DNA from 3 places in the Clostridium sp. CTA-17 genome. Region 2 is predicted to be linked to each of the others. Evidence: riboswitches for the same ligand, from Rfam matches in the RefSeq annotation. Region 2 holds a riboswitch; each other region holds the start of a gene.
What was found. Region 2 has a riboswitch for thiamine pyrophosphate ahead of tenA (thiaminase II). Riboswitches for the same ligand answer to the same signal wherever they lie in the genome.

Region 1 (7,712 bases), on a different contig from region 2:
GTACTAATAATATTAAATAAGATATAATTTCAAAAATTAAGAGGTTGCATATATAATTAATAATAAAAATTATGTATATGCAACCTCTTATTTATATTAAATTATAAAAATAAATTTTTAAGATTTTCTATAAGAAGTTTATTATCTTCAGGTTTTAAGACACAAACCCTAAAGAAATATTCATTTAAACCTTCAAAAGAAGAGCAGTTTCTTATTATTAATCCTTTTTCTAAAAGTTTATTATAAAGTTCAGTAGCAGTGAACTTTTTAGATGTAATTTTACAAAGTATAAAGTTACTGTAACTTTCATATACCTTTAAGTCCTTTATTGAACTTAATTCTCTAAATAGATAATCTCTTTCTTCTTTTAATTTAGAGGTATTTGATAGAATATACTCTTTATCCTTAAACATAATTTCTCCCATTGTTGTAGCAAAGATATTTATGTTCCACAAATCAAGTTTTTCAACCATTGACTTTTTAATTTCTTTATTAGAAATAAGTCCATAACCTAATCTTATACCTGGAGTTGAGAAAAATTTAGAAGTTCCTCTAATTACAAATAGATTATCAAATATATCAACCAGTGGAGTAGAGGAGTAAATTTCAGGCTCTGTAAACTCAACATAAGTTTCATCAACCATGAATATTGATGAAGTATTTTTTAATAATAGAGAAATTTCATCCTTTGAAAAAGCAAATCCAGTAGGATTATTAGGATTACAAATTATAACTAAATCAAACTTTGAAGATTTTATGCTATCTATTAATTTATTAACATCTATTTTAAAATTATCTTCTTCCTTTGAAAAAAACTTAGTTATTTCACAATTTATCTTTTCAAGTTCACTTTCATATTCTGAATAAGATGGAGAAAGTAATAAAGCTTTTTTAGGGTTAATAACACTTATAAAAGAGGATATTAGTTCCGTAGCTCCACTACCAACTATAATATTTTCTTTTTTGCAATGACAATATTGAGAGATTGACTCCTTTAAATCTGTATATTTAGGATCTGGGTATATAGAAACCATATCAATATTATTTAAAAGTGCATCTTTAGCTTTTTTAGATGCTCCAAATGGATTTATATTTGAACTAAAATCTTTAATATCTGTTTTATTTAGACCTAATTCATTTGATAAATCAAATAAATTAGCACCATGATTAATATTCATAAGTACCTCCTAAGTTTATGTAACTTTTTATCTCTTAACTATAGTATAATTCTTTAATTAAAAAATAAAAAGGTCTAGATTTTAATGAAATCTAGACCTTACTTTATTTTAAGATGCGTATTTGCTTGTTACGCTTTTAGAATTTATGGCTTTAATAAGTCTATTAACAGGTAAAATACCTAAAAGAACTACACATATTAAACCATCAGCTCCTATTAAAGAACCATTTACTAAAAATGAATATAGAATTGGAGACATTCCTTCAGGAGCAAAGGCTCCAAAGAAAACAACTCCTGAAATAAAGTGAGCTAAAAATTTTAAAAATATTGCTACTATAGCTCCTGAAATTCTATGGTTTTTAAAGAATCCTGCTACTCCTAATGCCATATATGGTATAGGATAATCAAATAATACTTGAACAGGATGAAGTATGTATGGATCTATAAATAAAGAAATTATACCGAATAAAAATCCAGTAAGCATTCCAACTAATGGACCATAAGCATAAGCAATAAGTATTATAGGAATCATACTACCTAAAGTTATTCCTCCACCTTGAGGAAATTTATATATCTTTAGCATGTTTAATACAGCAGTAAGTGCTAAAGCAATTCCTATTGTTGTAAGCATTTTTGCATCAAATTTGATGTCTTTAGCCTTTATAAGTAAAACTAATATTATTAGGACTCCTATTAAAGTAAGAATTGTTAGTGGATTAGTTACAATCTCCTTAAAATTTCCTCCTAAATTAATTGATGAAAAACTTTGAATAAAATCATTTATTATTTGTGAAAATGACATCATAGTTTTTACCCCCTCCTTAAACTTTAAGTGTGCTTAGAGAGTCTAAAGAATGTAAATAAAAAAACCGAATCTAAATATAGATCCGGTTTAAATACAGCCCTAAACGCTTCCCTACGCTGGAATTAACCAGATCAGGTGTTGAGGGTTAATGATAAATAATCATCTCTCAGCCTAAAGGCACCCCTAGCACATGAAATAATTCTAAGTTTATTTTATATGCAAATTGCAATTAGGTCAAGTGATATTAATTATTAAATAAAAATTTTTATTTAAATTTTGATATTTAAATTTAACCTATACCACCATATATTATTCCAAGAATTATTACTAGTATAGTAACTAAGATAAAAATGTATTTCCCTAAAGGAATAAACCATTTTCCAAGTTTTTTATGAGCTCCCTTATTTACTTCTATTAATACATTTTCGCCACCAATAATATAGTAGAATACAACAGCTACCAGTAAAGCACAAAGTGGAGAAATTATTATTGTAATAAGATTTGAGAAGTTATCAAAGATTCCCATATTTAATGATAAAGGTATTCCACATAAAAAACAAAGGACTGATATTGCAATTGAAGTTTTTATTCTATTTGACTTAAAGTGAGCCATGAATGCTTCAACAGGACCCTCTAACATATTTACAGAGGATGAAATAGCAGCAAATATTACACTAAGAAAAAATAATGTACTTAGTAAGGCACCAAAATTCATACCTTGAAATATTTTTGGTAAAGTTATAAATAATAAAGATGGCCCTGATGAAGGATTTAATCCGTAAGCAAAAACTGCTGGCATAATCATAAGAGATGCTAAAAGAGCAGCCAAAGTATCAAATATGGCAGTTTGTATTGCAGATGATGGAATATCAAATTTATCATTTATATAACTACCATAAACAACCATGCCGCATCCATTTAGGGAAACTGTGAAAAAGGCTTGACCAAGAGCCATTACCCAAGTATCTATTTTAAATAAGTTTTCCCATCTTGGAACCAATAGATATTTGACTCCTTCAAAAGAACCAGGTAAAGTTAGAGATCTTATGATTAAAATTATAAAAATTAAAAGAAGGAGTGGCATTATTATTTTATTTAATTTTTCTATACCACGGCCTATTCCTAAACAAACTATTATTAAAGTTAATATTATTGCTAGGGCAAACCAAAAGATTGTATTAGGTGTACCAGCAAAATTACTAAAGTAAGTAGTAGTATCAATAGTATTAATAGATCCAGTTAAACTTAAGAAAAAATATTTAAGAATCCAACCTATTACTATAGAGTAGAATATAAAAACTCCTGTTAATCCTATAGGAGGGAGCATACCAAAGAATTTTCCTCCCTTTAATGATTTGCTTTTAAAAGATTCAACTATACCAGTATATGAACCTGCTTTAAACTTTCTACCAAAGGAAAATTCAGTTATAAGACCTGTAGTTCCAAGTATAAAAACAAATAAAAAGTATGGTATTAAGAATGCAGCACCTCCATATTGACCAAGTCTGTAGGAAAATAACCATATGTTACCAAGTCCTAAAGCAGCGCCAACACAGGATATTACAAATCCAAACTTTCCAGTAAAATTTTCTCGTTCTTTCATTTAAAATACCTCCTAGATTTTTATATAAATATAAAAAAATAGGTCATATAGTTAAACTATACGACCTAGGGTATTAAAACTCTTTATTAAGGCCATATAGTATTACCTATGTGACCTATCTTTATAACGAAAATTAAGCCATCATAGATACAATCCAAAATTCCTTTGGAGTTTGTATCTATGACTGCATATATTCAATCATAAATACAAACTATCTATAATAGCAATAATAAGAATTATTAAGTTTTGCTTTTATTAAGTTTGTACTATTTATCATAAAAAATTCTCCTAAAAACAAATTTATATTGATTATATACCTAAAAATATTAAAATGCAAGGATTTAATTTTTAAATATTATCAATAATATTTAAATTAAGATTGTTAGCAAGGGTATAGGAATAATCCATAGTATTATCCCAAAGATCATAAGGAGTGTGACAATCAGAGTTAATTATGGTTTTAACCTTTGCTAAAGAAACCTTATTCCAAAACTTTTCATAGGGATAAGGGAATCTTTCTCCATCAGAATATTTTTTCTTTCCTCTTCTAATACCGTTTGCATTAAATTCTAATATGAAATCATATTTTTTTGCTGTATCAATAATTAAATTACAGGCTTTATCACAATTTTCATCCCAAGGAAAATCATTTATAAAGATTAAATCAGGGTGAGCTACAAAGTCAAAGTATCCACTTTTTATGCCAAGACAAATACTTTCAGCGTATTCTATATAGTCTTTAGTACTTTCTAAGGAATATGTATTTTTTAATTCACCATTTTTAGTTAAAAATAAATGCTGACCTAGAGCTAAGTAATCAAATTTCAACTCATTTTTAAGATAATTATAATAAAAATCATCTGAAGGTAAATATTCTATTTCTAAACCAATTTTAATATGAATAAAATCTTTAAATTTTATTTTAAGCTTTTCTAAAGTAGACTTATATTCCTCAAGTTCATTAAAGTTCATTCTAAGACCAAATCTATTATCTGGATAAGGTCCATGATCACTAAATCCTAAAATATCTAAATTATTTTGTATAGCTGCATCAATATAATCTTTGTCTTCTCCTTTAGCATGTTTGCATCTTTTAGTATGGGTATGAAAATTAATTTTTTTTAACATAAATTCCACTTCCTCTCCTCAAATAGAGTATATCAAAAAAGCAAATAAAAGATAAATATTAATAATTTTTAAACAAAAAAATGTTAACAGAAAATTCTTTGACTTTTTCTTTTGAATAAAATAAAATTATTCCACGATAAGTAATGAACCATATTTAAAGCAGATAGTTTACAAAGGAAACTTTATCTAATTAAAGTTATTTTATTATTAATATTTAAAGGAGATATGAACATGGGGTAAAATTTTGATTTGATTTTTTAATAAAACATTATTTTAAATTAATTTATTAGAAGAGGTAAAAAGAGGAATGAAAATAAGATTAATAGAAGAACATGAATTAAACAAGGTTAAAAGTATTTATGATAATGTTGTAAAAGAAATGAATTTAAGAGGACTTTATAATTGGAACGAAAGTTATCCCAATACTGAAATAATTTTTAAGGATATCTCTAATAAACATCTTTATGGAATAGAAGCTTCTGGAGAAATAGTAGCTGTTGCTACTATTAATGATTATGCTTATGATGTTTATAATGATATTGCATGGCAAATTGATGGACCATTTTTATCATTTCATAGAATAGCTGTTTCACCATCTCACAGAGGAAAAGGCTATGGAAGAAAAATGATAGATTTTGTAGAAGAAATGGCAAAGGAAAAAAAGTGCAATTCCATAAGAATTAGTGCTTATCATAAAAATGAAAACGCAGTTAATTTATATAAAAACTTAGGATATGTACATGTAGGAGAAATGATGTCTATGAGAGATATAGTAGAACCTTTCTTATGTCTTGAAAAATCAATAATGTGATCATGATATGAACCAATTTATAGTTTTAAATAGACTATGAATTGGTTTTTTTTTATTGTTAAATTTGCATTAAGGTTATGTAAAGTTAGAATAAAGAGTTTTTCTTATGAATAAACATATAATGAATGCTATGAAAAAAATAGGGGAATAGATTAAAAAATGTATTTATTACTCTATATATGTTGAAAAGAGGGGAGGGAAAATTAGCATTTAAAAATTTGTTTCAAGGGGGATTCATATGAAAAAGGATTATAAGATTTTAATAACTAAAGCCTTATCCTTAAGCATGATAGGAAGTTTATTTACATCTTATCCTACTTTTGCTAAGGAAATTAAGACACAAGAGGGAGACTTAATAATATCAGAATATTTACATGGACCATCTAATTCAAAAGCTATTGAAATCTTTAATGGAACAGGGGAAGGAATAAATCTTTCTAATTATGATTTAGCTGTATATTCAAATGGAAAATATGAGGGAAGTCCAGTTTCTCAAAGTTTAGAAGATAAGATTATAGAAAGTGGAGAGACTTATGTAATTTATAATAACCAAGGAAAAGATGAGAAGTTTACTGCGGTTATAAATGATTTAGAAAATAAATTAGGGGTAGGAAGCCAAACAGTAGGATTTAATGGTGATGATGTTATATTACTTAGAAAAAATACTGGAAGTGGATATGAGATAATAGACTCATTTGGAGCTAAGACAGAAAAAGATAAAAAGTTTTATGATAGTAAATTCATAAGTGCTAGAAGAAAAGCTGAAATAAAAAATGGTGAAAATAATATAGATAAAATACCTTTTGATATTTCTGTTCAATGGGATGTAGATACAGGAAATTTATATGATGATTTAGGAAAGCATGATATTTCATGGAGTGAAGGAGAAAATCCTTCAGAAAAAGTTCTTAAGGTAAAGGAAGCAAGAAATAAAAATTTAGGAGAGGAAGTTACTACAAGAGGTATTGTAACTTTTAATGATAGAAATAAAACTCTTCATATACAGGATGAAACAGGAGCTATTGCAGTTTCAAACTTCAAATCAGGTGTGGATTTTGGAGCAATAACTAAGGGTAATAAGATTGAAATAAGTGGTACATTAGATAATTTTAATGGATTACTTCAAGTACAATCTACTGATATAAAAGTTTTAGGGGATTTAGGAATGCCTGATCCTAAGTTAGTTACTATTAAGGAATTAAAAGAGTCAAATTTTGATTCTCACTATATTGAGTTAAAAAATGCATTGGTTGATTTAGAAGCTAAAACATTAACACAAGGAGAGGATGTTTTAGATATTTACTTTATACCTTCAGGTTTAGAGGTTAAAACAGGAGATTTAGTAGATGTAAAAGGCGTTGTTGGAAGATTCAATGATAAAGTTCAACTTTATGGTTCTTCAGCAGAGTTTACAAAAATAGTTGAAGATAATGAAAGTCCTGTAATAACTCATAAAAAAATTGAAAAGGCTAATATAAATGAAGATTTAAACATTGAAGCTAAAGTAAGTGATAACAATAAATTAGAAGAGGTATCTATTAGCTTTAAGGGAAAAGAGGATACTGAATTTAAAAAAGTAGCATTAAAAGAGGACGATGGAATATTTAAAACTTTAATACCTAAGGAAGATTTAAAAGCTTCTGGAATGGAATATTATATTGAAGCTAGTGATGGTAAAAATATTTCAAGAGTACCAGAAAGTGGAGTATATGCTTTTGAGGTAGTAGATGAAGACTTAAGTGGACCAGAGGTTAAGAATGTTTTACCTAAGGAAAACTCAAGTGTAGGAGAAAACAGAAGACCTATTATAAGTGGAGAATTTATAGATAATTCTGGAGTAAATGTAGAAAGTGTAAAAATTAAATTAGATAATGAAGACATAACTAAAGTAGCTGAAATAACAGAAACTGGTTTTTCATATGAGATTAAAGAAGACTTAGAGGATGGAGAACATAGAGTAGAAGTTAGTGTAAGTGATTCTTTAGGAAATAATAGGGTGAAAGAATGGAAGTTTAGAGTAGGAAAGATAAATCATTATTATGGACAACTACATTCACATACTAATATTTCAGATGGAACTGGAAGCTTAGAGGATGCTTATAAATGGGCAAGAGATGAAGGAAAGGCTGATTATTTTGCTGTAACAGATCACTCAAATTGGTTTGATAATGACACTGAAGCTAATATA
Region 2 (7,712 bases):
GTCTACCATACTCTGATGCATGTTTTGCCATTAAAGAATCTAATTCTTCTATTTTTTCTTCAAGAGTCATTATTTCTTCATCTATAGTTTCAAATTCTCTTTGCTCTTTAAATGAGAACTTCAATACTTTGCCCTTGTTTTTATTTTTATCCACAGATGGCTCTTTTTTATTTTTATCCACAGCCACTTCTTTTTCTTTATTATTAACAGCCTCTTCTTCTTTGCTTAGAAGATAATCCCCATAGTTCCCAGTATAAATATCTATTTTTCCATTTCCCTCATAAGAAAATATCTTATTACAAATTCTATCTAGGAAATATCTATCATGGGATACAGTTATGACAACTCCACCAAAATCGTCTAAATAATCTTCTAATCTATTTAAAGTTTCAATATCTAAATCATTTGTAGGCTCATCTAGTAAAAGCACATTGGGGGCTTCCATTAGAACTCTTAAAAGGTGAAGTCTTCTTCTTTCTCCTCCAGATAACATACCTATCATTGTCCACTGAAGTGTTCCATCAAATAAAAACTTCTCACACATTTGTGATGCAGTTATTCTTTCACCTGTGGCAGTTTGTAAATACTCTCCTGCTTCTTTTATGTAATCTATAGCTCTCATCTCTGGATGCATATGTGTATCTTCCTGTGAGAAGCAAGCTATTTTTACAGTTTCACCTTTTATTATTTCTCCACTATCTGGTGCTACTTTTCCTTCAATCATTCCCATAAGTGTTGATTTACCAATTCCATTAGGTCCTACAATACCTATTCTATCACTTCTTAGTACTATATAGTTAAAATCATCAACAATCTTTTTATCACCAAAGCTTTTATTTAGGTGTTCTATCTCTATTATTTTCTTTCCTAATCTCGTTCCCATAACAGAGATTTCTATATTTTCATTTTCAATAAATCCTTCTTGATTTACTAATTCATCAAATCTTTGAAGTCTAGCTTTTTGCTTAGTAGTTCTAGCCTTTGCACCTCTTCTTACCCAAGCTAGTTCTTTTCTCATAAGATTTTGTCTTTTTTCCTCACTGGCTTTTTCTATGGCTATTCTCTCCATCTTCTTTTCTAAGAAAACAGAATAATTTCCATCATAGCTAAATAATCTACCTCTATCTAATTCTAATATTCTATTTGTTACTCTATCTAGGAAGTATCTATCATGAGTAATCATTAAAAGAGCGCCTTTTCTACTATTTAAGTATTCTTCTAACCAACTTATAGTTTCATTATCTAAATGGTTAGTAGGCTCATCTAATATTAATAATTCACAAGGAGTTATTAAGGCAGCTGCAAGCATTATTCTCTTCTTTTGTCCTCCAGAAAGATTTCCTACTTTTTCTTCAAAATTAGTTATTCCAAGCTTAGTTAAAACATTCTTTGCTTCACTTTCCATATCCCAAAGATTTAAAGCATCTATTTTTCCTTGAAGCTTTATTAATCTTTCAGAATCACTATCTTTAACTTCACCCTTATCTATTTTTTCAAGTAACTCTTCGTATTCTCTTAATATTCTCATTTCCTCTGAGTTACCCTTAAAAACTTGCTCTAAAACAGTAGCATTATCATCATAATCTGGTGTTTGAGCAAGATACTCTATTCTTACTCTATTTCCCTTTGTTACTGTTCCTTCGTCTGGTTCTTCAACTCCAGCAACTATTTTTAAGAAAGAAGATTTTCCAGTTCCGTTAACTCCTATAAGACCAATCTTCTCTCCTTCATTTATTCCTAAAGATACATTATTAGCTAAAATTTTTTCTGAATAGCTCTTACTTATATTTTCAAGAGTTATTAAATTCATCGATTATCCATCCTTTTCAAAACAAATCTTATTTTCATTATAATATAAACTCAAGTTTCTTCCAAAACTAAAATAAGAGCTGCATCAAATAATCTAATTTAATTATGATGCAACTCCTTATTAAAATTTTCTATATATTATTTATAGGCTTCATTCTTTTAGCTAACATTTTTATTGGCATTATTGTTATCACTATAGCTGTTAATAAACTTTCAACTCCTGCACTACTTGTATTATAAATTATTGAATAAATCCATAAATTCATTCCTGGAGGAGCATATTGACCAAAGAAAATCACTCCTGATATTATGCTTACAAAAGTACTTATACTACCAGCCATAAGTGAGCCAAAGAATATTTTATATTTCTTATCTATTTCAAATGATCCCGCTAGTCCTAAAGCCATATTTGACAGTATGTAATCAAGTAAAAATTGTACTGGGTGTACTATAAAAGCTCCGTTTAATATTTTCAAAAGCCCAAATATCAATCCTCCTGTAACTCCAACAGTTCTTCCATATACTAATGATAAAAGCATTATTGGAAGCATAGAAAAGAAAGTTATTCCACCACCTTGAGGATATCTAACTAAAGGTATCATATAAAGCACATAAGAAATAGCTACACTTAGTCCAATCATGATAATTTCTCTTGTTGTAATTTTATGTTTTCTTAAATCTAATATGTATAAACCTAATATTAAAATTCCAATTAAAGCTACTAAATAAACACTCATTATTTTTCACCTTCATCATACGCCATATTCCAAAAATCAAGTTCGTACAAACTAGCTCTTTTAAATATATCTATTAATCTTTTTTGTTTTTCTTCAGATAAGTTTGAACATTTTTTATCTACGTAAGCTAACCACTCATCTGTAAACTTATCAAATCCATCAGAAGCATACTCATCAATCCAAGGTTTAAAGAAATTCCCCTGTAATTTGTTAGAGTATTTTTTTGAAATATATTTTCCTATATAGCTATAACTCCATGTACATGGTAAAGTTGCAATAGCAATCTCATCTAAATCTCCGGTTAACGCTATTGCTTGCATATAGCTTGTATAACTTATAGTAGTACTCTTATATTCTCTTTTCTCTGCTTCTAATTCTGATATACCAAATCCTTTTAAATATTCTATATGTACCGCTGTTTCATCCTCCATAGTTCCCTTTGTTGAATTATAAAAGAATTTCATTTCTTCCATAGTTTTAGCTTTAACTACTCCAGCACAAAAAACTTTAGCATATTCTTTTAAATAAAGGTAATCCTGAACTAAATACTCTCTAAATTTATTCTTATCTAGAGTTCCTTCTCCAATTTCCTTTATAAATGGGTGATCTAAATACTTTTCCCATATAGGCATTGCTTCTTTTAATAATTTTTCTGTAAATCTCATATTCTATATCTCCTTTAATCTTATGATTAAACCTAATAGCCCAAATAAGAATTACCTCAAAGTTTTATAAAATCTAACTAAAAACTTCATACACTTTTTAGTTTATAATCATAGTTGGTTATAACATTTCTAATAAAAAATAAAAGCTACATCCATGTAGGATGTAGCTTAATTTATAAAAAGTTATAATAATCTAAACATATAAAATACTATTATAAAACTTTCTACAGGCTTTCCTACGCTGGTATTACCCAGATCAGGTTTTAAGGGTTAATAACGAAATGTTATCTCTCAGCCAAAGGCACCCCTAGCTATAAAGTCTATATTAATTATATATATTTTCCCTAATAAATTCTAGGTTATTTTTTACTTGAGTAAAATTCATATTTTTAATTTGCTCATGTCCACTTCTATAATCAAAAGGATAATAAAGTTTACACGAAATGTTGTATAGTATAAGTGAAAACAAATCTAAATAAATAAAGGAAAAACTTTCAATATAATTATACAACAAAATTGTTTAGTTATATTTGATAAAATCATCAAATTTCAAACCGAAATAAAATTAGAGCTGATTTTATCTCAATTAGATTTAAATGATATTATATTTAATCTTCAAAAAAATATAACTCTCGTGGTCAGAAAGGATATAGCGTTAGAAGTATGATTTCATCGTTAATTTCTATGCAAGTTAATAAAATAAAAACATTTAAAAGTTTTTTATTCAATTATCTTACCATCTTTAATTATAATTTTTTTGCTACAAAATGAAGCAATATTTTCATCATGGGTTACCAATATTATGGTTTTTCCTTCACTATTTAGTTTTACTAATAGTTCCATTAATTCAATTCCTGTTTTTTGATCTAATGCACCAGTTGGCTCATCAGCTAGTATTATTTCTGCACCACTAACTAATGCCCTTGCTATAGCCACCCTTTGTTGTTGTCCTCCAGATAACTCTGTTACTTTCTTATTTATATGATTTATAATATTTAATTCTTTTAAAGTACTTTCAATTAAAATTTGCTTTTCACGCTTTTTCATTCTTCTAAATATTAGTGGTAATTCTACATTATCATAAACACTATAATTCTTCATTAAAGCAAAATGCTGAAAAACAAAACTAAGGTGCTTATTTCGTATATTGCTTAATTCCTCATCTTTTAAATTAGAAATATCAACTCCATTTAAATAGTAACTTCCATCACTAGGTTTGTCCATAGTTCCAATTATATTAAGCAATGTAGATTTTCCTGAACCTGATGGTCCCATTATAGCTATAAATTCACCTTTATTAATAGTTAAATTTATATTCTCTAAAGCTGTTGTTCTATTTTCTTTGCCATACTTTTTAGAAATATTTATAAGCCTTATAATTTCCATTACTCAATTCCTCCAATCAATTCCTTTGGTGTTAATCTTTTTAAAAATATCAATGGAAGTATAGATGTTAATAAGGTAATAACAATTATGATATTTGTGCTTATTATAAATACAGTTATCATAGATTTAATATTATCAAATATAAAAATACTTATTGCTAATACAATTACTAAACTTATTAAATTTATTAATAATATTTCTCCTATTATTAAACTGTTAATATATTTCTTACTAGCTCCAGCCATTACTTGTATTCCAATTTCTCTAACTCTACTTTTTATAGAAGAAATCATAACACTACTCATACCAATAATAGAAGAAATAAATAAAAATCCTATTATAAACATCAAAAATTCTCTAACAGATTTTCCATTTTTATTAAAATAGTCGACTTCTTGTTGAATACTCTTAGTTATAGTTTTTTCTCCAACTATTTTTTTATATAAATCTTCTATCTGCTTATTGGTAGATGAACTATTTATATTAGAATCTAATTTATAAAATATACTTTGAAGTCTTCCACCTGATACATCTAAATTATCTTTATCAGTTCCGGTATAAGGCACTAAAAATTCATTATCTAAATTAACAAATTCAGATTGAGTGTATGTTCCTTCATTAAACCACTCTGTACCTTTTTTCATAATTCCTTTTACTATATACTTTTTTTTAGTAATTTCATCTGTTAATATAGTTCCAACATTTATTACATTAGAAAATTTATTTCCTATAAGTATTGGTGTAATTTCATTAACTGATTCAAAATCATTTTCAATTAAATTTTTTCCTTCTGAAACCTCTATGTTCATTAATTTAAACATATACCAATCTAAATTTATTATATCAGAGGCTTCAAGAGCATTTTGAGAATATGTACCTAATGTTATTTCATCCCTTATTTTTAAATAGTCATCATCATTTATTAATTCTTCATATGCAACATTAGTATAATCATATGAACCAATACCGTCTACTCCCTTTAGATTGCTTACTTCTTTTTCAAATTCATTTATTCTTTTGCACTGTTCCCCACTATCCAATTTTACATTTACAATTAAATGATAACTTCTTTCAGTATCAATTTTATTTTTTATTTTATTTTCTAAATAACTAACACTATTTAGCGAAATTATTAAATTAAATAATAATAATAAAGAAACTGTTAATTGAAATATCATTAGTATTACAACAATCTTTTTTTTTAACATAGACTTTAAAATTAACTTCATTTTATCCATATTATTAAACTATCATAAAATTTAATTATAACTCTACTTCTAATAAATTTATAATAGTATTACTCACCTCACTTTAAGTTTATAAAGTTTCTATAATTTAAGCGCTTCTATAGGTTGTACTTTAATAGATTTAATTATTGGAATTATTGCAGTTATAACTCCACTAAAAATAGAAATAGCTATAGCTACAATAAAATTATTAATAGTTAAACTTAAAGGAATTTTTATTAAGTTCTCTAATAATAAACTTAATATTAACTGTACTATTAATGCAATTATTGTTGTAATTAACGTAAGCTCAATAAACTCTGTAATTATTAACTTACTTATATTTTTATTACTTATACCAAAAGATTTTCTTATGGCTATTTCCTTTCTTTTATCATTAACCCAGTAAAAGGATAAATTGATCATATTAATTATTGAAATAAGATAAATTAAAAGTGATGAAAATAAAATTGGATTAGATTTTAAATCTAACCTAACGTTATTTTTTAAAGAACTATTATCTCCATAACTAACATTTATATTATCAAGTTCAAATTTACTTTTTAATTTCTGTACTATATCAGTAGGATACATCTCAAAGTTATCTATGTAAATTTCTTTTGGCGAATAATCTTCATCAGAAATAACCTTTTGAGGCAATGAATTAATAGGCATTACTATTTTATCTTCAAAGTTATTTCCGATAATTCCAATAACCTCATATTCTTCATCATCAATATTTAAATATCCTTCTTTTATTAAATCTTCATAATTTTCACTTACTAAAACAACTTTATCTCCGTTTAAAATATTTTCTTTTGAAAAATATCTTCCACTTTTCAAAGGATATTTCCACTCATTATTAAATTGCTCGGCTGTAATTGAATTTATAAGTTCACTACTTCCCTCAATATAACAACTTAAATTTTTAAAAGAAATTCTATTTTCTAATTTTAAATCTTTATTAATTTCATAAAATGATTTAAATATGTCTGAATTCCTACCACTAACATTCAGTATAATTGTATTTTTACTAAAACCCTCACTACTTTGTAGTATCATATTCTTTTCTTGTTCAATGCTACTAATACCTATAGAAATGAGCAATATGGAAATCAAAAATCCTATCAATAAAAAAATAGATGTTATTTTATGTGCTTTTAGTTGCTTAAATGATATATATATTAAATTTTTCATATAGAACTCCTTATAACATAAGAGTTACTAAAACATAAGTTTAGTAACTCTTTTTAATTTAAACTAAGGGGCTTGAGAAATTATTTCTTTATCATACTCAATATCAGTATTAGCCCAATTTACTATGTAATTATATGAGTTAAATGTTTTACAACTCCAAACTTCACCATGTACTGAAGCATATCTTTGCCCTTTATCATACCCCATATTATACATATCATTATACCATAATCTTACCCAAACCCCCTTTTCAGGATCAAATTTTGAAGTCCTATCGATTCTTGCATCAGCAACATTATTAGTTGTATAATTATGAACAGTTGTTAGTTTTGCTGTTGCTTGAAATGATCCTGAATATAAACTAGCTGTATTAGTTTTAGCATACGCTAAAGAACTAATCATACTAACTCCTAAAATAGAACCTAATAAAACTTTTTTAATTTTTTTATTCATAAATTCCCCCCCAATTCTAAATATAACCTGTTAAATTAAACGAACACTGCTCTTCTCAAACTTTGAGAATATAATGAATTTGAAAAGAACTAGTTTTTAAGATATTTTTCATAATAACTCAACAAGTTCCATATATTTCATAATTTTATTGTATTTATCTCATAAATATTTTCAATACATTTTGCATAACTGGTCATGTTTTAATACATAACTGGTCATGTTTTCATAAAAACCTAATC
Region 3 (7,712 bases), on a different contig from region 2:
GATTTAACTCTTGGTGAACCATAGATACTCCATTATCTAGGGCATGTTTTGAATTCTTAAATTGTACCTTTTGGCCAGAAATAAAAATTTCTCCTGAATTAGGGTGATATATACCAAATAGACATTTCATTAATGTTGATTTACCAGCACCATTTTCTCCCATCAAGGCATGTACAGAACCTTTTTTTACTTTTAAGGTTACATTGTCTAAGGCTTTAACTCCTGGGAATTCTTTAGAGATATTTCTCATTTCTAACAGGTTTGAAGAGTCTTTCATCTTTTTTTACCTCCTGTTTTATTAAGGGCGTATATCAAAATTTATTTTGATATAGCCCCCTTATTTTTTATAAATTATTTATATGAATCTTCAGCAACGTTGATATTGTCTTTAGTTATTCCTACATATGGAACACGAATTGATTTTTTATCATCAAGTTTCCAACTAGTTCCATCAGTTATATCTTTTCCATTTACTAAATTCATACAAGAATCCACTAGAGCTTGAGCTTGGTTTTTGGCATCGTTTAATACTGTACCAGCCATTTTACCAGCTTTAATTTTATCTAAGGCTTCTGGGATGGCGTCAACACCATATATTGGAACAAATTTTTCAGGAGTTCCATCTAAATAGCCTGCTTTTTCAAGAGAAGAAATAGCACCTAAAGCCATTCCATCATTGTTGCAAATTACCATTTCTATATTGTCACCATTTTTAGCAATCCAAGCATCCATTTTTTCAGTAGCCTTAGTTGAATCCCACATAGCTGTATCCATTGCTAATTCTTCAGTTTCTATACCTGCCTTATTTAGTGTTTCAATAGAGTATTTTGTACGAGCTTCTGCATCAGGGTGACCAGGTTCTCCTTTAAGCATTACGTATTGGATTTTTCCATCACCATTTTTGTCCCAAGCAGGATTAGCTTTCCAACCTTCTGCCATTACTTCCCCTTGGATTATTCCTGATTCTTCAGAAGTTGTACCAACATACCAAACCTTATCATAGCTTTGCATAACAGATTCGTCTGGTTCCTTATTGAAGAATACTACTGGTAAGTTATCTGCTTTAGCTTTATCTACTACAGTAGGAGCAGATTTAGGATCAACTAAGTTTATTGCAAGAATATCAACACCCTTAGCTATCATAGTATCCACTTGTTCTATTTGTTTAGATTGATTATTTTGAGAGTCATTCATTAATAACTCGGCTTTTCCATCACAAAGTTTTTCTATATTTCTACGTTGGTATGACATGAAGTTATCTTCAAAACTATAAATTGTAGCTCCTATCTTAGGTGAATCGTTTTCTTTTGGTGTATCACCAGATGATCCAGTAGAGCCTGAACCTCCACCACAACCAACTAAAGTACCCATAGTTAAAGCTGAAATTAAAATTAGTGCTAAACCTTTCTTTTTCATAATAAGTCCTCCCTATTTTACCTTAAAACTTTATTGTAATTTTAAAACAATTATAACATAAATTGGAAATTAAACAAGAGATTTTTGTTAAAAAATAATAAAATAAGTATTATTTTACATTTATTTAGTTAAATTTTATAGATTGTATAAAGAAAAGGTTAGAAAATTTTAGTAAAAAAATATATAATATAAAATAAGAAAAGTAAGGAGTGATTATGTGGCTACTATTAAAGATATTGCAAAAGGTGCTGGAGTTTCAATAGCTACTGTATCTAGAGTTTTAAACTTAGATGAAACACTTAATGTGTCTGAAGAAACAAGAAAAAAAGTAATGGAAATAGCTGAAGAGTTAAATTATATACCAGTAAAAGAAAGAAAAAATAAAATAAAAAATTACACCATAGGTATAGTTTATTGGTATACAGAAATACAAGAATTAAACGATCCATATTTTCTTTCAATAAGAATGGCTGTTGAGAAAAAGTGTAGTGAAGAGAAAATTAAATTTAAACCAATAGATTTTCAAAAAATAATTAATGAAGGTACAAAAGAATATACAGATTTAGATGGAATATTAGCTATTGGAATATTTGAAGAAGAAGAGATAAGCTTAATGGAAAAGTTATCTAAAAACATAATTTTTGTAGATTCTTCTCCAGAGGAGTGGAAACACGATTCAGTAGTAGTAGATTTCAAATATGGAGTAAATCTTTGCTTAGATTATTTAACATCCTTAGGACATAAAGATATTGGATATTTAGGTGGTGAATCAATTCCACATAATGGAAATGAATCTACGAGAAAAGTAAATTATAGAGAAAAAACTTTTAAAGAATATATGGAGAAAATGGGAAACTATAAAGAAGAGTGGGTTCTAAAGGGAAGATTTTTACCAGAGCATGGTTATGAACTTATGAAGAGGATATTAAAAGAGAAGGATCTTCCTACAGCATTTTTTATAGCTAGCGATCCTATGGCCATAGGAGCTTATAAAGCAATATTTGAAGAAGGATTAAGGATACCAGAGGATATAAGTATATTAGGGTTTGACGATATATGTACTGCTAAATTTTTAACACCTTCCTTAACAACAATAAAAGTTTTTACTGATCATATGGGGAGTATTGCAGTTGATACACTTTTAGAGAGAATGAGGACAGGAAGAGAAATATCTAAGAAAATAGTTTTACCTGTAAAACTTATAGAAAGAGAAAGTTGTAAAAAACTTTAAAGATAAATTTACTTTTGTTTAACTAAAGAGACTACATGGAAATTTAGAGTTTTCCCATGTAGTCTTTTTTGATTATGTTTAAAATGTAACTAAGATTAAAATAAAGCTTTAATTTTTTCTAAGTTTTTTATACAGGCGTTATATCCTGAATTATAAGCATCTTCTAATTTGGTTACATCTTTTTCAAAGCTTTCAATAGCTTCATCTTCATTTGGCCTTATTATAATTGCCTTCCCATCTCTTTCTAATTCTTCACAAAATTTTATTGTTTCATTATATTTTATATGTCTTGATAAAAATGAATTTTTTAAATTAGGATATTTACGTCCAACTATTTTAGATGCTAACTTATTACTTTTTCCTAAAGTTTTTCTATAACTTTTAGGTCTAGTAAGAATTATTAAATGTTTTTCATTCCCATCTGCTATAGCTTTTTTTATTGGAATAGGATCTAAAAGTCCACCATCATAATATTCACTTCCATTTATTTTTATTGCTGGGAAAAGTATAGGGATAGCACAAGTAGCTCTCAAAGCCATATATTTTTCATCTTTAATTTTTCCATCTAAGTATTCTGTTTTTCCTGTGTTAGCATTTGTAACACCTACTAAAACTCTTCCCTTATAATTTGAAAGTGCATCAAAATCATAAGGGAAGAGTTTATTTGCTAATTCATCAAATACAAAATCTAAACCAAAGATGCTTCTACATCTAAAGAAGTTAGAAAGGCTTAAATATCTTTTATCATTTCTATATTTTTTTAATATTTCAATATTTCTTCCTTTTTGATTAGAAAAATATGAAAAACCATTAGTTATTCCTGCTGAAACTCCAATACAATAAGGAAATATTATATTATTGTCAAGAAGAGCATCCATAACTCCTGCACTAAAAATAGGACGAAAAGTTCCTCCTTCTAAAACTAAACTAACCATAAAATATCCTCCTAAGGTTCACGATATATTTAAGATTATAATCCTTAAATTAAAAAAATTCAAAAAAAGATATGTTGAAAAAGAAAAGGAGCTATGGTATCATTTGGATTAGAAAATAGCATAAAAAATAGCTAGGGGGGCCAGTAGTGTCTGGCTGAGATTAGAAATGAAATTTCTTGACCCTTTAACCTGATCTGGTTAATACCAGCGTAGGGAAGCCCAAGATACATATATTTAAATTGATTTTAAAGCATATATAGCCTTAGGGCTGTATATGCTTTTTCTTTTTTAGAAGGAGTGAAAAATATGAGTAAATTATTTAATGCATTAACAATTGCAGGGTCAGATAGTTCAGGGGGAGCAGGAATACAGGCTGATATAAAAGCTTTTTCCGCTAATGGAGTTTACGGAATGAGTATAATAACTGCCATAACAGCTCAGAATACTCAAGGAGTTTTTGGAATAATGGATGTTACTCCTGAAATCATAGAAAAACAGATAGAGGTTATTTTTAATGATATAGAAGTAGGTGCCATAAAAATAGGTATGGTATCTAAAATTGAATCAATAGAAGCTATAAGTAATGCTTTAGGAAGAGTAGAAAAATTACCTCAAATAGTATTAGATCCTGTTATGATTTCAAAAAGTGGATTTAAGCTTTTATCAGATGATGCAAAAAATACTTTGATAGAGAAATTAATACCAATAGCTACTTTAATGACTCCAAATTTACCAGAAGCAGAGGAATTGTTAGGTAGAGAAATACTTACAATAGAAGATATGAAAAAGGCAGCCTGTGATCTTAAAAAATTAGGAGCAAAAAATGTTTTAATTAAGGGTGGACATTTAGAAGGAGAGGCTACAGATATTTTATATGATGGTGAAAACTTTACTCTTTTTGATGAAGAGAGAATAGATACAAAGCATACCCATGGAACAGGATGTACCTTATCATCAGCTATTACAGCTAATTTATCAAAGGGAATGAATATAGTTGATTCTGTGAGATGTGGAAAAGAATATATTACAGGTGCTATAAAAAATGGGTTTGAACTTGGAAAGGGTGTTGGACCAACACATCATTTCTATAAATTTTACTAGGAGGAATAAAAATGGAAGTTTTGAAAAGAGAAAACCCTTTAATACATATGATAACTAATTATGTTACAGTTAATGATCTAGCACAAGTAACTATTAATTATGGCGGCTTACCTCTCATGGCTACACATCATGATGAATTAAAAGAGATAACTGGAATGGCTAATGGATTATTAGTCAATATAGGAACTCTAGAACCTTACCAAATGGAGTCATCAATGATTTCTATGAAAATAGCAAAGGAAAAAGGAATTCCCTCTGTTTTAGATCCAGTAGGTGTACAAGCATCCAAACTTAGAAGAGATTTTGCTAAAAAATTAATACTAGAGGGAGAGCCTTCACTTATAAAGGGGAATTTAGCTGAAATAAAAAACCTTATAGGTGAAACTTCAAATTCAATTGGAATAGATTCCTTTAATGATTCTTTAAGTGAAAATACAAAAAATAAGATAAAGGAATATGCAAGAGAAAGAAATCTTATAGTAGTTGTTTCTGGAGTGGTTGATTTTATAACTAATGGAGAAGAAAGTGCAAGTGTTAAAAATGGAACTTATAAAATGAGTAAAATTACAGGTACTGGATGTATGTTAGGAGCTTTATTAACACTAGCTTTAAGTTTTTATGACCATAAAGATTTAAGATTTAAAGAAGTGGTTAAAGCAGTAACTGCATGGGGAATATGTGGAGAATTAGCTGAGGAAAGATTAAGAGAAAAAGAAGGGTTAATGACATTTAAGCATAATCTTTTAGATGAACTTTCAATTATTAATGATGAAATAATAAAGGAAAGGGAGAAGGTTATTTATGAGTAATAAAGATGCGAAAAAATTATATTTAGTAACAGACTATAGGATTCCTTTTAATGAGCTTTTAGAAAAAACAAAGGAAGCTTTAATTGGAGGGGTATCCATTGTTCAATATAGGGCAAAGAATAAAGAAACTAAAGAAATGTGTAAAGAAGCTGGGGCTTTAAAAAAGCTTTGTGATGAGTTTGGAGCATTATTTTTAGTAAATGATAGAATAGATGTAGCCTTAGCAGTAAAAGCTCATGGAATTCATATAGGGCAAGATGATATGGAGGTTTCTATAGCAAGAGAAATAATGCCAAAGGATGCAATTATAGGTGTTACTGTTCATAATAAAGAGGAAGCTTTAAAAGCTATGAAAGATGGAGCAGATAACTTAGGAGTTGGAGCTTTATTTTCAACTAACAGTAAAGATGATGCAACATTAATGACCTTAGAAACTTTAAGAGAGATAAAATTTGTTTCTAATATTCCACTTTATGGAATTGGAGGTATAACTCCTTATAACTTGAATAAGGATATTTTAGAAAATCTAGATGGGGTAGCTGTTATATCTGCTTTGTTAAATAGTGATAATATAAGAGAAAAAAGCAAGGAATTTTTAAATATTCTTAGTAAATAAGAAATTTTGAATATTAAACTTAAAATATGAAATAATCAAAAAGAGGTTCTTAAGTTATAGAATCTCTTTTTTATTTAGAGTTTATTTTATAGTATAATATTTATAATTTAAGGACTATTTTAATTAAATCTTAATTTTAGATAGTCACAATTTAATTTTAGATATGCTTATTTGAGTATGGTCTTAATTTTATATAAGTTAGATAAGTAGTAATTTTAGGAGAATGATATGAGAAGAGAGTTTGAGGTATTAAATAATATTTTTGGATATAGGGAGTTTAGAAAAGGTCAACAGGAGGTAATAGATAAGATTTTAAGTGGAAAGGATGTATTTTGTATATTACCTACTGGAGGTGGAAAATCTTTATGTTATGAAATACCTGCTTATATTTTTAAAGAAACAACACTTGTTATTTCTCCCTTAATATCTCTTATGAAGGATCAAGTTGATAATTTAAATTCCTTAGGAATTAATGCTGCTTATATAAGTGGAGGAAATGACTTTGAAGAGGTTAAAAATATAATTAGGAAATTCATAAAAGGAGAATTGAAGCTTCTTTATGTATCACCTGAGAGATTAGAAAATAGATATTTTTTAGATAATATAGAAAAAGCTAATATTGCACAAATTGTAGTTGATGAAGCCCACTGCGTATCAATGTGGGGCCATGACTTTAGAAAAAGTTATAGCAAGATAAAACCATTTATTTGTAATTTAAAGAAAAGACCAATTATTACAGCCTTTACAGCTACGGCTACAGAGATAGTTATGAAGGATTCTATTGAACTTTTAGGTCTTCATAATCCCTTTATTTATAAGGGGAGCTTTAGTAGAGATAATTTGGAGATAAATGTATTAAAAGAAGTTGATAAATTAGAGTGTATAAGTGAAATTATAAGTGAACATGATGAAGAGTCAGGAATAATTTATTGCTCAACTAAAAATGAAGTTGAGGAACTTTATAAACACATGCTTTATAGAGGGAAAAGTGTAGGGAAATATCATGGATCCTTGAAAGATAAGGAAAAAAATTATTACCAAGAAGAATTTTTAAATGATAATTTTAAGGTTATGATTGCCACAAATGCTTTTGGTATGGGAATTGATAAACCTGATGTTAAGTTTATAATACATTCAACATTTCCAAAAAGTATAGAAAATTATTATCAAGAAATAGGCCGTGGAGGAAGAGATGGAAGCTTAGCTAAGTGTTATCTCCTTTATTCAGAGCAAGATATAAGAGTTATGGATTATTTAATAAGTTCAACTACAGAAATATCTAGAAGAACTATAGAACTTAAAAAACTAGAAAAAATAATAGAGTTTTGTAATTATGATAAGTGTCTTAGAAAATATATTTTAGATTATTTTGGAGAGGAAAACTCTATAAAATATTGCAATAATTGTACTAACTGCTTAAAAAATAGCGATTTAATAGATATGACATTAGAGGCACAAAAGATATTATCATGTATATATAGAACAAAGGAATCCTTTGGAGAAAGTGTTTTGATAGATATTTTAAGAGGCATTCATGGACCTAAAATTGAAAAGTATAAGCTATATGAGCTTTCAACCTTTGGAATAATGAAAGAATATACAAG

Region 1: another riboswitch for thiamine pyrophosphate. It lies ahead of thiT (energy-coupled thiamine transporter ThiT); the one in region 2 lies ahead of tenA (thiaminase II).
Region 3: another riboswitch for thiamine pyrophosphate. It lies ahead of thiD (bifunctional hydroxymethylpyrimidine kinase/phosphomethylpyrimidine kinase); the one in region 2 lies ahead of tenA (thiaminase II).

The regions. Positions count from the first base shown of each region.
Region 1 is NZ_BAAABF010000002.1:289,181-296,892, forward strand. Features, by position in the region: gene ACYUCG_RS05615 (pyridoxal phosphate-dependent aminotransferase) at 102-1,178, opposite strand; gene thiT (energy-coupled thiamine transporter ThiT) at 1,287-1,982, opposite strand; TPP riboswitch at 2,074-2,177, opposite strand; gene ACYUCG_RS05625 (sodium-dependent transporter) at 2,272-3,585, opposite strand; gene ACYUCG_RS05630 (histidinol-phosphatase) at 3,934-4,722, opposite strand; gene ACYUCG_RS05635 (GNAT family N-acetyltransferase) at 5,021-5,524, shown strand; gene ACYUCG_RS05640 (CehA/McbA family metallohydrolase) at 5,763-7,712, shown strand, end outside.
Region 2 is NZ_BAAABF010000007.1:101,571-109,282, forward strand. Features, by position in the region: gene ACYUCG_RS11730 (ABC-F family ATP-binding cassette domain-containing protein) at 1-1,810, opposite strand, end outside; gene thiT (energy-coupled thiamine transporter ThiT) at 1,941-2,546, opposite strand; gene tenA (thiaminase II) at 2,546-3,211, opposite strand; TPP riboswitch at 3,428-3,530, opposite strand; gene ACYUCG_RS11745 (ABC transporter ATP-binding protein) at 3,932-4,597, opposite strand; gene ACYUCG_RS11750 (FtsX-like permease family protein) at 4,597-5,805, opposite strand; gene ACYUCG_RS11755 (ABC transporter permease) at 5,926-7,020, opposite strand; gene ACYUCG_RS11760 (hypothetical protein) at 7,084-7,473, opposite strand.
Region 3 is NZ_BAAABF010000002.1:366,970-374,681, forward strand. Features, by position in the region: gene mglA (galactose/methyl galactoside ABC transporter ATP-binding protein MglA) at 1-277, opposite strand, end outside; gene mglB (galactose/glucose ABC transporter substrate-binding protein MglB) at 352-1,416, opposite strand; gene ACYUCG_RS06045 (LacI family DNA-binding transcriptional regulator) at 1,634-2,647, shown strand; gene ACYUCG_RS06050 (patatin-like phospholipase family protein) at 2,743-3,582, opposite strand; TPP riboswitch at 3,706-3,815, shown strand; gene thiD (bifunctional hydroxymethylpyrimidine kinase/phosphomethylpyrimidine kinase) at 3,889-4,683, shown strand; gene thiM (hydroxyethylthiazole kinase) at 4,695-5,492, shown strand; gene thiE (thiamine phosphate synthase) at 5,485-6,108, shown strand; gene recQ (DNA helicase RecQ) at 6,337-7,712, shown strand, end outside.